Regions from separate parts of the Sporosarcina sp. FSL K6-5500 genome, predicted to be linked through region 1. Evidence: riboswitches for the same ligand, from Rfam matches in the RefSeq annotation. Region 1 holds a riboswitch; the other holds the start of a gene.

Region 1 (6,307 bases):
AAACAAAAACTATCAACAATGGCATCTAAACTGTATGCAGCTGAAAGCTTGATTTACCGTACAGTTGGTTACTTTGAAGAGCGTCAAAGCCAGTTGAGTCTTGAAGAGCAAAAAGATGGTAAAGCAATTGCGGCAGCAATCGCAGAATACGCAATCGAATGTTCTATCAATAAAGTCGTGGGATCTGAGGTATTGGATTACATCGTTGACGAAGCAGTTCAGCTTCACGGCGGATACGGCTTCATGCAAGAATATGAAGTAGAGCGCATTTATCGTGATTCACGCATCAATCGTATTTTTGAAGGGACGAATGAAATCAACCGTCTGCTAGTACCAGGTACATTCCTGAAAAAAGCAATGAAGGGTGAATTGCCATTGCTTCAACAGGCGCAAGCACTTCAAGAAGAACTTCTTATGATGATGCCTGAAGAAATCGGTGACGAAGCACTTGCACAAGAAAAAGCACTTGTAAAAAATGCTAAGAAAATCGGTTTGCTTGCTGCTGGTCTTGCTGCACAACGTTTTGGCACGAAGCTTGAAGCAGAGCAAGAGGTACTTGTAAATATTGCAGATATCGCTAATAATGTTTTTGCGATGGAGTCTGCACTTCTACGTACAGAAAAAGCAATTGCACGCAGCGGAGAAGAAAAAGCGCAACAGAAAATCCTTTACACACAAATCTTCTGCCAAGAAGCATTTGAAGAGATTGAAAGAGATGCAAAAGAAACACTTCTTGCGGCTGTCGATGGTGATAATCAACGCATGATGATTTCAGCGCTGCGTAAATTGACTCGCTCGAATCCGTATAATATCATCGCTAAAAAACGCGAAGCTTCAGTTAAGCTAATCGAAGCGGAGAAGTATATCGTATAACACGTCTGTAGATTAAAATTACCTTGATCACACACTGGGCGTTACGTGTAGTTGTTTTTGTATCGCTTTGAATTGAACAATTTCAATACCATTATCGAGATGTATTGATAAGTAGGGATGCGACTCTGTCGCATCCCTACTTATTCTTTCGGTAATCGCATGGTTTTTGTTCATTTGCCGCTCTCGAAAGACATTGATACAAGAAGTGCCGAAGCTTTTTTGGACGAAAGAATGGCTAGCTTCTCACCTAAAGATAAGCGGTCAAAGATATAATTTTGACCGCTCAATCCTTCTCTATAGTATCTCCATATTTATTTTAAGGAAGTGTCAATTTCCTATAAGGCATCACATAATCTTTGCAAAAGTAAGCAAAGAACGAAATGTACAACGTACGAGAGTGCCCGAAATTGCATCTTCGGGCACTTACAATCTCTATAGAAAGTCATCTTTTCTATTCTTTCAAAGCACCTGCCCCACGGTAATAATATCGTAATTAATTCGCCGAAAGCGGGCCGAAAATAGTAAAGGGTTATAGCGGTTTTCAAGCCCTGCTCGCTATCGTATTATGCAAGTCAATAATTAATCGACAGACTTGATTGTTTAATGAAGTAAAATTGCCGATCTCACTTTGACGTCCAGGTACCAATAGGCGCCAAGGTGTTTTTTCTGTTATAATGGCGAAAATGGAGGCGTTGCGGTATGGGATTAGTTTATTACGGTTATCCAAAGTGCGGGACATGCAGGAAAGCAAAAAAATGGCTTGAGACGAACAACTTGGACTTTCAGGAAGTGAACATAGCGGAAGCTCCTCCTTCAGTAGAAGAACTTGGCAAAATGATTGCGGCATCGGATTTGGAGTTGAAAAAGTTTTTCAACGTTAGTGGGACGAAATATAGAGAGCTAAACTTGAAAGACAAATTGCTCACAATGACAGATGAAGAGAAAATTAGCTTGCTGTCATCTGACGGTATGTTGATTAAGAGACCAATTGTCTTCGGTGATGGTAAGGTGACTGTCGGATTCAAGGAAGAAGAGTTCGACAAAGTATGGACTAACTGATTTCCTATCTTGTCTTTATTCGAGAAATATGACAGAATTGAAGAGAATGAAACTATTTATTTGGAGGGATACGGAATGAGCACACCAAAAGATCTGCGTTATTCTGAAGAGCATGAATGGGTAAAAGACGAAGGTGGTAACTACCGCATCGGTATTACTCACTTTGCACAATCTGAACTAGGCGATATCGTATTCGTTGAACTTCCATCTGTCGGAGATGACATCAAAGCGGACGAGCCTTTCGGAAGCGTTGAATCTGTTAAGACAGTATCAGAACTTTATGCACCAATCAGCGGAAAAGTAATTGAAGTGAATGAAGGACTTGAAGACAGCCCTGAATTTGTCAATGAATCACCGTATGAAAATGCATGGATGATCGTTGTTGAACCTTCAAATGTTTCTGAACTGGATGAACTTATGTCAGCTGAAGCGTATGAAAAAATGACTGTCGGAGAATAACTAAGACAAGGCGCCGGTACTTTTTCGGCGTTTTTTGCATCTTTATATAAAAAAGAGCGAAGGAGGGGCTTCTTGTGTCGGATGAAAGAGTAATTATCGTCGAGGGCGGTTCGGATAAGAAACGTTTGGCACGAATACTTGTTGAGCCTGTCGAAATTATTTGTACGAACGGCACAGTAAGTCCTTATCGGCTTGAAGAATTGCTTGCACCTTACGAAGAACATGAACTATTTGTCTTCGTTGATGCGGATGAAGATGGAGAAAAGACCCGTGTTTTATTCAAAAGAGAGTTCCCGGCAGCAATCCATTTGTACACAGAAAAGGTTTATCGGGAAGTGGAGACGACCCCATACAAAGTGTTGGCTACAATACTACAAGGTGCGGATTTTAAAATCAGACCGGAATTTCTAATTTAAAGGATGTAGAATTAATGGAAACTTGGACACGCGAACAATGGGAGATGGCTTTGAAAGAGTCTTCAGTGGCAGCGTTTTATTTATATACACCAATGTGTGGAACTTGTGCAGTCGCATCTAAAATGATGGAAGTTATTACCGTCATGAGACCGGGAATACCAATCGGGAAAGCAGATTTGAATTACGTACAAAATATTGCAATTGACTATGAAATCGAAAGCGTTCCTTGCCTTCTTATACAAAAGGATGGCGTTTTAACCCATAAAATTTATGCATTTCAATCAGTACCGTATCTACTTGAAGAAATAGATTGACAATAGATATGGAACTTTGATATACTTCGTCTTAACATTCAATTGAATAGGTCGCTCTTATTAAGAGAGGTGGAGGGATAGTGCCCTGCGAAGCCCGGCAACCGTCACGTAAGTGAAATGGTGCCAAGTCACACAAAGCATACGCTTTGAAAGATGAGAGATTGGACAACGTTTATTTTCGATAACGTCAAGCCTTTCTGCCCGTCTGCAGGAAGGCTTTTTTGTATTGAAAAGTGGAAGGCGCCGCTCAGCCCTGACAGGCACAAGTCAGATTGCGAAGGGGGCGTACCTAAGCCACCACAGCGAACTGCCTTGTGACCCGAGGGGGTGGCGCCTGAAGCTAGACAGCAAGAAAAGCGGAAGGTGCCTGCAGCTCGACAACGAGAAAAGCAGAAGGCATCTGGCGTCTGAAGCTAGACGAAATTAGTAACAAAACAATTTTTCTGAGGTGAAAAAAATGATTTATTTAACGGATATAAATAAACGATACGGTGAAGGGCCAGGCAGTATTTCAGCAGTCGAAAATGTATCGCTTGAAATTACTGACGGTGAGATTTTTGGAGTCATCGGCTATAGTGGGGCAGGAAAAAGTACGTTGATTCGACTACTGAACGGTCTTGAAATGCCAACGTCAGGTAGTGTTAAAATAGGAAGTCTAGAAATATCAGCAATTAAAGGGAAAGAGCTAAGGGAAGCACGACAAAAAGTGAGTATGATTTTCCAACACTTTAACTTACTGTGGTCTAGAACAGTGAAGGAGAATATCGCTTTCCCTCTTGAAATCGCGGGTGTACGAAAAGCCGAGCGTGATAAGAAAGTGGCGGAACTGATTGAATTAGTTGGTTTGGCTGGTCGTGAAAATGCATATCCATCCGAATTGTCTGGAGGTCAGAAACAGCGCGTAGGGATTGCTCGTGCGCTTGCAAACGACCCTGAAGTCCTTCTTTGTGACGAAGCGACTTCAGCCCTTGATCCAGAAACAACGGATTCAATACTAGACCTTCTAACAGGAATTAATGAACGACTTGGACTGACAATTGTGCTTATCACACATGAAATGCACGTTATCCGGAAAATTTGCCACAGAGTTGCAGTTATGGAGGCAGGGAAAGTTGTTGAGTTGGGAGATGTCCTGGATGTGTTCCAATCACCGAAGGAACCGATCACAAAGCGGTTTGTCTCTCAAGTGACGGAACCCGTGGAGGCGAAGCAGGCAATGGCGCATATTAAGGAAGAATTTCCTGCCGGCACGCTTATCAAGCTTGTATTTGTAGGGGAGCGGACAGAACAACCTGTGCTCGCAAGTCTTATTCGGAAATTCACTGTCGATGTGAATATCGTGCAGGGAAACATATCCCATACACATGGCGGGGCATACGGCACACTGATACTTCAGTTGCTTGGAGATTCCTCAATCATTGAGGAAGCAATTCAATACCTCAATGAAAATGATGTTCAGACGGAGGTGATCGGTAATGATTGAAAACCTTTTTCCGAATGTCGACTGGACTAAAATGTGGGAAGCAACAGTGGAAACACTCTATATGACTGCGGTTTCTACATTGTTCACTTTAGTTATTGGGTTAGGACTTGGAATTTTACTCTTCCTATCTAGTCCCGGTCAACTTTGGTCGAATAAGTTGGTCAATATTATATCAGGAGCATTCGTCAATATTTTTAGATCCATTCCGTTTATCATATTAATCATTTTACTTATTCCGTTTACGAAATTTCTTCTTGGTACAATCCGCGGACCGGATGCAGCGATGCCGGCACTTATTATTGGAGCGGCTCCGTTTTATGCAAGAATGGTGTTGATTGCATTACAGGAAATTGATAAAGGTGTAATTGAAGCTTCGAAGTCAATGGGAGCGAAAACGAGAACGATTATTTTTAAAGTTCTTATACCGGAATCGATGCCTGCACTTATTTCAGGAATTACTGTAACAGCGATTGCACTCGTCGGGTACACTGCTATGGCTGGGATTATCGGAGCAGGTGGACTTGGGACTCTTGCATACTTAGATGGTTTCCAGCGTAGCCGGGAAGACGTTACACTTGCTGCAACAATCCTTATTTTAATTATCGTTTTCATCATTCAATTCATCGGGGATTTTGCGGTGAGGAAATTCGACAAGAGATAATAGTTAGTACAGTAATATCAGGCCTAGCCTGTAAATTATATAAAAACATAGAAAAAGGGGAGAAAAAATCATGAAAAAGCTTTTAGGGGGAATAGTATTAGCAGTACTTGTATTGGCATTGGTAGCTTGCGGAGCGAAAAATGACAGCGATGATAAAAGTACAAGTGGGGAAGACAAAGCTGACAAAGAAACTGTTGAAGAAACGGAAATCGTCATTGGTGCATCTAACACACCGCACGCAATCATTTTAGAAAAGGCAGCACCGATATTGAAAGAAAAAGGAATTGAACTTGTCATTGAAACATACCAAGACTATATTTTGCCAAATAAAGATCTAGAATCAGGCGAATTGGATGCGAACTTCTTCCAGCACATTCCTTATTTAGATCAACAAGTAATTGACCACGGTTATAAGTTTGCGAATGCAGGAGCTATCCATATCGAACCGATGGCTGTTTACTCGACGAAATATAAATCAATTGATGAACTTCCAGACGGTGCAGTTATTATTTTTAGTAACTCAGTAGCTGAACATGGCCGTGTCCTATCTTTGTTAGAGTCGGCTGGGTTAATCAAATTGGCTGACGGAGTAGATAAAGTAACAGCTGAAGTGAAAGACATTGTTGACAACCCTAAAAATCTGGAATTTGATGCGAATTACGAACCATCACTTTTACCACAATTGTATAAAAATGATGAAGGCGATGCAGTAGTTATCAACGCAAACTATGCAATCGATGCAGGTTTGAATCCACTTGACGATTCTATCGCGATTGAAGAGACAGAGTCGCCATATGCAAACATCATCACAGTAAGAGAAGGCGATGAAAATACTGAAGCAATTAAGATTTTGGTTGACGTGTTGAAATCGAAAGAAATCCAAGACTTCATTCTCGAAGAGTGGGGCGGCGACGTCATTCCTGTGAAGTGATTTGATGATGAAAGTGGACAACTATCTTTACCCATCACCTAGATTGTCATCTTAGAAAAAAGGGAGATTATGAAATGAAGAAATTTCTAACAGGTGTTTTATTAGCAGTAC
Region 2 (6,307 bases), 400 kb from region 1:
TTTTAGTTCCATCAGGAAAGTACCGAGTGGCCTTTCTTGAATATATTCAATGGAGCCGTGTAGGAAATTACCTTGTATAGTAAATTGCTGCACAGTATCTGAGATAATTCCATCGCCTGCGACATCACCTTTAAACATGACTTTGACCAGTTTGCCCGTGCACTTGCTCAAAATCATTGACGGCACATCAAATGACACAACACTACTAATAAATTCTTTCGTCAATTCTTCTTGAGGATCTGAAAATATATCATATACTTGTCCTTCTTCAATCACTTTTCCATCTTGCATAATTGCCATGCGATCACAAATTTCTTTCACGACATTCATCTCATGTGTTATTAGAACGATTGTAATCTTCAATTCTTTATTTATTTTCTTCAACAGCCTTAAAATAGATAGCGTCGTATTTGGATCTAATGCAGATGTTGCTTCATCACACAGTAACACTGAAGGATTATTCGCTAGTGCTCGGGCAATACCTACCCGCTGCTTCTGGCCACCACTCAGCTGCGCAGGATAAACATCCCGTTTATCAGAGAGGCCAACCATTTCTAGTAAGTCCGTTACCCGAGCGTTTATTTTATTGGCAGGCGTTTTGGCTGCCCGTAAAGCAAATGCTATATTTTCATATACTGTCTTTTGGCTGATTAAATAAAAGTGTTGAAAAATCATTCCTATTTTCAGACGTGCCTGACGGAGATTATTCCCCCGTAACTTCATCAAATTTAATCCATCTACTAAGATCGTTCCGCTCGTTGGTTTTTCCAACAAATTTAGACAACGGATAAGAGAACTCTTCCCTGCACCTGAGTAACCTACGATTCCGAAAATTTCTCCTGTGTTAATGTCGAGTGAGACATTATCAACACCAGTCACGATTCTCTCTTTTGTTTTGTATACTTTTGATACGTTTTGAATTTGAATCATGCAATTCTCCTCTTTCTATAAATAGAAGTACGAAATCTCAGATGTCTGACCATATAAAAATGCTTCTCTCATATATGAAAGAAGCACCGAAAATAAAAAGGTTTCAGCTCATCTTTCAGAATGAAATTCACTCTGTAGGAGTTAGCACCTTCCTTACATTACGCAAGGGGTTGCTGGACGTCATCGGGCCTATCCCTCAGTCTCTCTTGATAAGTACCATTATGTAATTATTTTGATTGATAAGTTTCATATTAGTATGTCTCAATAAGATTGTCAACATAATATGTTCTGATATATAACAATTTATTATCATTTTCATTTCATTCCATGTATACTGACAATAAGAAAAGCGGAAGGCGCCGTCTAGACGCGACAGGCATAAGTCAATCCAGGGGAAGGCAGTCTAAGAGCGCGACGTCCTGTCGCAACGACTGCATACCTGCATCCTTGCAGGCACGACGTGGCGCTCTTTGCCACATAGCTGGATTGCTTTTCAAGGAACCTAGCCTAAGTACGCCGCGTCCTGCGGCAATGGCTAGGTGACCCACTTCCTGTGGGCCTCCGAGCGGCTGGCTCCTGGAGCTAGACAATAAGAAAAGCGCAAGCGCCTTGGTAGACCCGACAAGCGCTGGAGTCTAGACATTGCTCCAAGTGAAAAACTTATACTATCTTACTCTTTTACAATAAAGATTGGATTACATAGAAGAGAGGTTATTACATGGCACTATCAAATCGACTCAAGAACCTACCACCGCACTTTTTCGCATCACTTGTTCGAAACGTACAAGAAGCACTTTCTGAAGGACGCGACGTTATTAACTTGGGGCGTGGAAATCCCGATCAACCGACACCTCCACATATTATAAAAGCACTCCAAGAAGCAGTCGAAGATCCAACAACACATGGATACTCCCCTTTCAGAGGGACTGCCGAATTAAAACAGGCTGTTGCTGACTTTTATAAACGAGAATACGATGTTCATATTGATCCTAAAACAGAGGTAGCGATTCTATTTGGAACAAAACCTGGATTGGTCGAGTTACCCCTCGCGATTATGAACGAAGATGAATTACTTTTATTGCCGGATCCGGGATATCCCGATTATTTATCGAGTGTAAGCTTAGCCAATATTAAATACGATTTAATGCCATTACTTGCAGAAAACGATTTTTTACCTGATTACTCTGCTCTTTCCGATGAACAAAAGAAGCAAGCAAAATTAATGTATTTGAACTATCCAAATAACCCAACAAGCGCAACAGCCACACTTCCATTTTTCGAAGAAACGATTGCTTTGGCAAAAGACAATGATATTGCAATTTTGCATGACTTTGCCTATGGTGGAATCGGTTTTGACGGTGCGAAACCTGTCAGTTTCCTGCAAGCAGAAGGTGCAAAAGAAGTTGGAATTGAAATGTACACATTGTCAAAAACGTATAATATGGCGGGATGGCGGGTCGGTTTTGCCATCGGTAATGCCGATATTATCGAAGCAATCAGCTTATTGCAGGATCATTTATTCATAGATATATTCCCAGCAATTCAGCGCGCAGCAACAGAGGCATTATCGGGAAGCCAGGATTGTGTGGATGAGCTCGTTTCACTTTACGAAAGCCGCCGGAATGTCTTAATTTCCGAATGTAAACGAATCGGTTGGGATGTCATCGCGCCCGCTGCATCTTTCTTCGCTTGGTTACCTGTACCAGAAGGATATACAAGCGAATCATTCACCAAGTTACTATTAGACAAAGCAGACATTGCCGTAGCACCGGGCCATGCTTTTGGAAGGTATGGTGAAGGGTATATACGTGTTGGCTTATTGGAAAGTGAAGACCGTTTAAAAGAAGCAGTTGCACGAATTGAAAAACTCGATATTTTTTCACGATAAAATAATTTAATTTGAATTTCATATCAAAAAAGCCAGGAGTTTTCTATTCTTGGCTTTTTTGACATGAAATATTCTTAGTTCGTTAGAAACATTGAAAAGAGCGAATATCATTTGGACTTATCACATGATGGATCCAGCCACGCCTTCTTCTCTGTACTTTCCAGCTAGTTATTGTGATTGTTTGTGTCATATTTATCTTCTAGTTTCGGAATTAATTTTTCCCATATCAGATATTTTCATATAAATTTCGATCAACTATGTGATTCAGATTTCCTATAAAGATCACACCTTTTTCATTTCAAGCTAAATCCAATCTGTATAGAATCTGCAATTCTCTTGTAGCCGATCTCTTGGTAGATTTTATTTGCTGTCGGATTCATCAAATCAGTGTAAAGCACACAAAAATCATATTTTTTTAGAAGTTCCTTTGTTCCAGCTGCTACCATCGTCCGCGCGTAGCCTTTCTTTCGCTCTTCCTTTGGTGTAAATACAAGGGAGACAGTTACGCCATGATTTGTCGGTCGGGCTTTTTTCATCATGGAAACTACTTTGCCATTATCCTCCCACAAAAATACTTCCTGTTCGGCTACAAATGATGCAACTCGACTTTTCACATCTTCCACTGCTGTTAGCGGAAGTCCTGCATCTTCCTCAAACAAGTTGAACCACATCTCAATGAGTGAACAATCATCCGTATTTGCCAAACGCCAAGAGCCTGGACTGTGTTCAAGTGTTTCATCTATATTATCTAATCGATACAATCCCTGGTCCATCATCAATTGAGGATACACACTTGTTTTCACTTCCCATTTCTTACTGAAGAGGAATGCCCACGGTTTTAAACCTATGATGGAACTAATTTCAATTTTAAGTTCCAATAGGTTTCTTATTAACAAATCCATACATTCTTCCAAACGGCTTTCATCCGTAAAAATTAGGTTTAACGGATGTGGATAGGTCATTTGAAATAAGGCTAGCACCTGCCCCTCCTCTTCAATCGTCGCCATAAACGGCTTCTCGTATCGGCCAGCTTTAATTGCCTGCAATACACCGAAAAAAAGACTGTATACATCTTCCCTTTTACCTAAAACAGGTTCAGCTTTCAATGCAAATTTTTGCACATCTTGATAACGTCTAAACTCCATCCCCACACCCCATTCACATAAAAATAATAAACATCGAAATATTATAACAATTCTACCACATTTAACCTATATGCTGTGACTCTGATTGAAATCCATTGGTTAGTGGAAAGCTCTCCTTATTGCACTGGAAATTATAAAGCTTCCCTGGGGATAATCTGCAAATGGGCCTAGAATGTTGCCACAGGTTGTGGTGTACTAAGGCTGCGTTCTTCTGTTACAGGCGCTTCCTCTTTTTTTTTGCAAATAAACGTCAAAGTGAGCTGAAAATAATGCCTGTCTTCTGTCCAAAAATGTTATTGGAGGAGCCAACCCCTGATCACCTTGTAAATTGCCAGGAATGCGGCCTTTATGAACAAGGGACACGGATGGTATGGGGTGAAGGTAATCCAGCGGCCCCGATTATGATTATTCTTGACAATCCCGGAGCACGTGAAGATCGTGAAGGCGAGTCATTTGTTTGTGGAACGCGGCAAACGCTACAAGAAGTTGCAAATGAAGCTGGCTTGAAAATAGATGATCTGTATGTCACTTTTATACTAAAAAGGAAGCCCGTTCGAGCATACGACAAAGAATTAGTACGTCAAATTTGTATGAGGCATTTAGAACAGCAGCTTACAGAAAAAAAGCCTACTCTCATTCTTTGTTTAGGAAATGTAGCCGTTCAGTCTTTTTTTCAAAATCCTGAAGCCGAAGTGAAGTCAATGCGGAGTAGTTGGCACGATATACGTGGATTCCAAACAGCGGTCGCCTACCATCCACTTGCAGTTAGACGACGTCCAAACTTACGTAACTTATTTTTGGAGGACTTGACTTTCGTTGCGGATCACTTTCATTCTTTAAACCTCTAGCTACGATATGAAGTTTTTGCAATCCAATATTACTATTAGAAAAAATATTTATGTTTGATAAATTAATCAGATATGGTAGATAGAATTCAAAAAAACAGGACACGCAATTAAGCATGTCCTGTTACCAACTCAGATATTTGGTTGTTTTGAAGTATTCAATATTTCTAGTTCTTCTTTACTTCCAACGTGATCAAGTTCTTTATTTTTTTCAATTTCATGCATGTCAAGAACGTGTTGGGTAGGTGGGATTAATAGACTTATTACGATAATTGTCACTCCAGAAAAAATCACACCTGAGAAAACAGGCGTTAGCCACAATTCGCCCAACAAGCCCAAAAACCCATCCGATTGAATTTTCGGCCCAGGAACGTGAGTAAGTGACGTAATAATATAATATACGAGTCCAACAGATATACTTGCCCATACAGCCGGAGTACTTACCCGCTTCCAAAATGGGCCTAAAACGATTGGCCAGAACAATGTAACAAATACAACATCCCACGCTAAATAGGCTAAATCAATAACTTTTTGAGCACTTAGAGCCAGGATTAAACCTAACAAAGCGCTTGCAAGAATCACCATTCTGGAAAAAAACAATAGTTTTTTGGGATCAGGATTCTTATTAATAAAATCTAAATAAATATTTTTAGTAACAATTCCTGAGGTTGCTACATAACATGCCGCAACAGTTGACATACCCATCGCCGCCATCGCTGTTAAAAAGATAGCAGATAAAATAGGAGGGAAATAGCCTTGTGCAAAAACAAGCATCAATGTTTCGGGATTGGAACTGTTCGGATAAATAGATTTAAAAGCTTCCCCTAACATACCAGGTATCCAACTAATAGCGATGATTACTGAACCTGCAATAATCATACTCAGCTGTGCGACACGCGGACTTTTTGCCGCTGCAACACGCTGACCTAAGTCCACTGCTGGAATATCACCAAGAGCTAAAACTAAATAGAGTGTCCAGAATTCAACTCCACCTCTACTAAATAATTCATTTACATTCCACCAATCAGGGTTAAATGTAACATCGGGATAATAGAATAAAACAAATATGGTTATCCCGAGGATTCCGGCTACCGCTAGTGCCCCTTGAACAATTTCGGTGTAAGCGACAGCCCATAAGCCTCCAATAACGGAGTAGAGTGCCGTTAACGAAACAAATAATAGTGCGGCTGGAAGGAAATCGATTTGGAAAAGTTGTTGGATAATATAAGTACCCCCAACAGTGAGAGCTGCGGCATTGAAAATACCAAATGCTACCGCCATCACGATTCCCGTGTATGCTCCTAATCTTTTACTACCATATCTCAATCCGTAGTAGTCCGCTAGTGTCCATCCTCTTAATCTTCTTAGGGGCTTAGTCCAGATTAATGCTCCTAAAATCATACATGTACCTAGGCCGCCCATTGTTGCGGACCCTTCAAAGCCTCCACTTGTATAACCCGAGCCGACAGCAGCAAAAAAGAATGGAGCTGCTAATAACG

What was found. A riboswitch is a leader RNA that binds a small molecule or an ion and turns the genes downstream of it on or off. The one in region 1 is predicted to bind S-adenosylmethionine.
Region 2: another riboswitch for S-adenosylmethionine. It lies ahead of MKX62_RS14765 (methionine ABC transporter ATP-binding protein); the one in region 1 lies ahead of MKX62_RS12755 (methionine ABC transporter ATP-binding protein).

Annotation. Positions count from the first base shown of each region.
Region 1 is NZ_JBBOTP010000001.1:2,665,864-2,672,170, forward strand. Features, by position in the region: gene MKX62_RS12730 (acyl-CoA dehydrogenase family protein) at 1-873, shown strand, start outside; gene MKX62_RS12735 (arsenate reductase family protein) at 1,573-1,932, shown strand; gene gcvH (glycine cleavage system protein GcvH) at 2,008-2,391, shown strand; gene MKX62_RS12745 (toprim domain-containing protein) at 2,466-2,807, shown strand; gene MKX62_RS12750 (thioredoxin family protein) at 2,822-3,121, shown strand; SAM riboswitch class I at 3,176-3,281, shown strand; gene MKX62_RS12755 (methionine ABC transporter ATP-binding protein) at 3,579-4,604, shown strand; gene MKX62_RS12760 (methionine ABC transporter permease) at 4,597-5,265, shown strand; gene MKX62_RS12765 (MetQ/NlpA family ABC transporter substrate-binding protein) at 5,336-6,196, shown strand; gene MKX62_RS12770 (MetQ/NlpA family ABC transporter substrate-binding protein) at 6,271-6,307, shown strand, end outside.
Region 2 is NZ_JBBOTP010000001.1:3,064,313-3,070,619, reverse strand. Features, by position in the region: gene MKX62_RS14765 (methionine ABC transporter ATP-binding protein) at 1-930, opposite strand, end outside; SAM riboswitch class I at 1,036-1,146, opposite strand; gene MKX62_RS14760 (pyridoxal phosphate-dependent aminotransferase) at 1,649-2,818, shown strand; gene MKX62_RS14755 (GNAT family N-acetyltransferase) at 3,112-3,963, opposite strand; gene MKX62_RS14750 (uracil-DNA glycosylase) at 4,233-4,811, shown strand; gene MKX62_RS14745 (sodium:solute symporter family protein) at 4,941-6,307, opposite strand, start outside.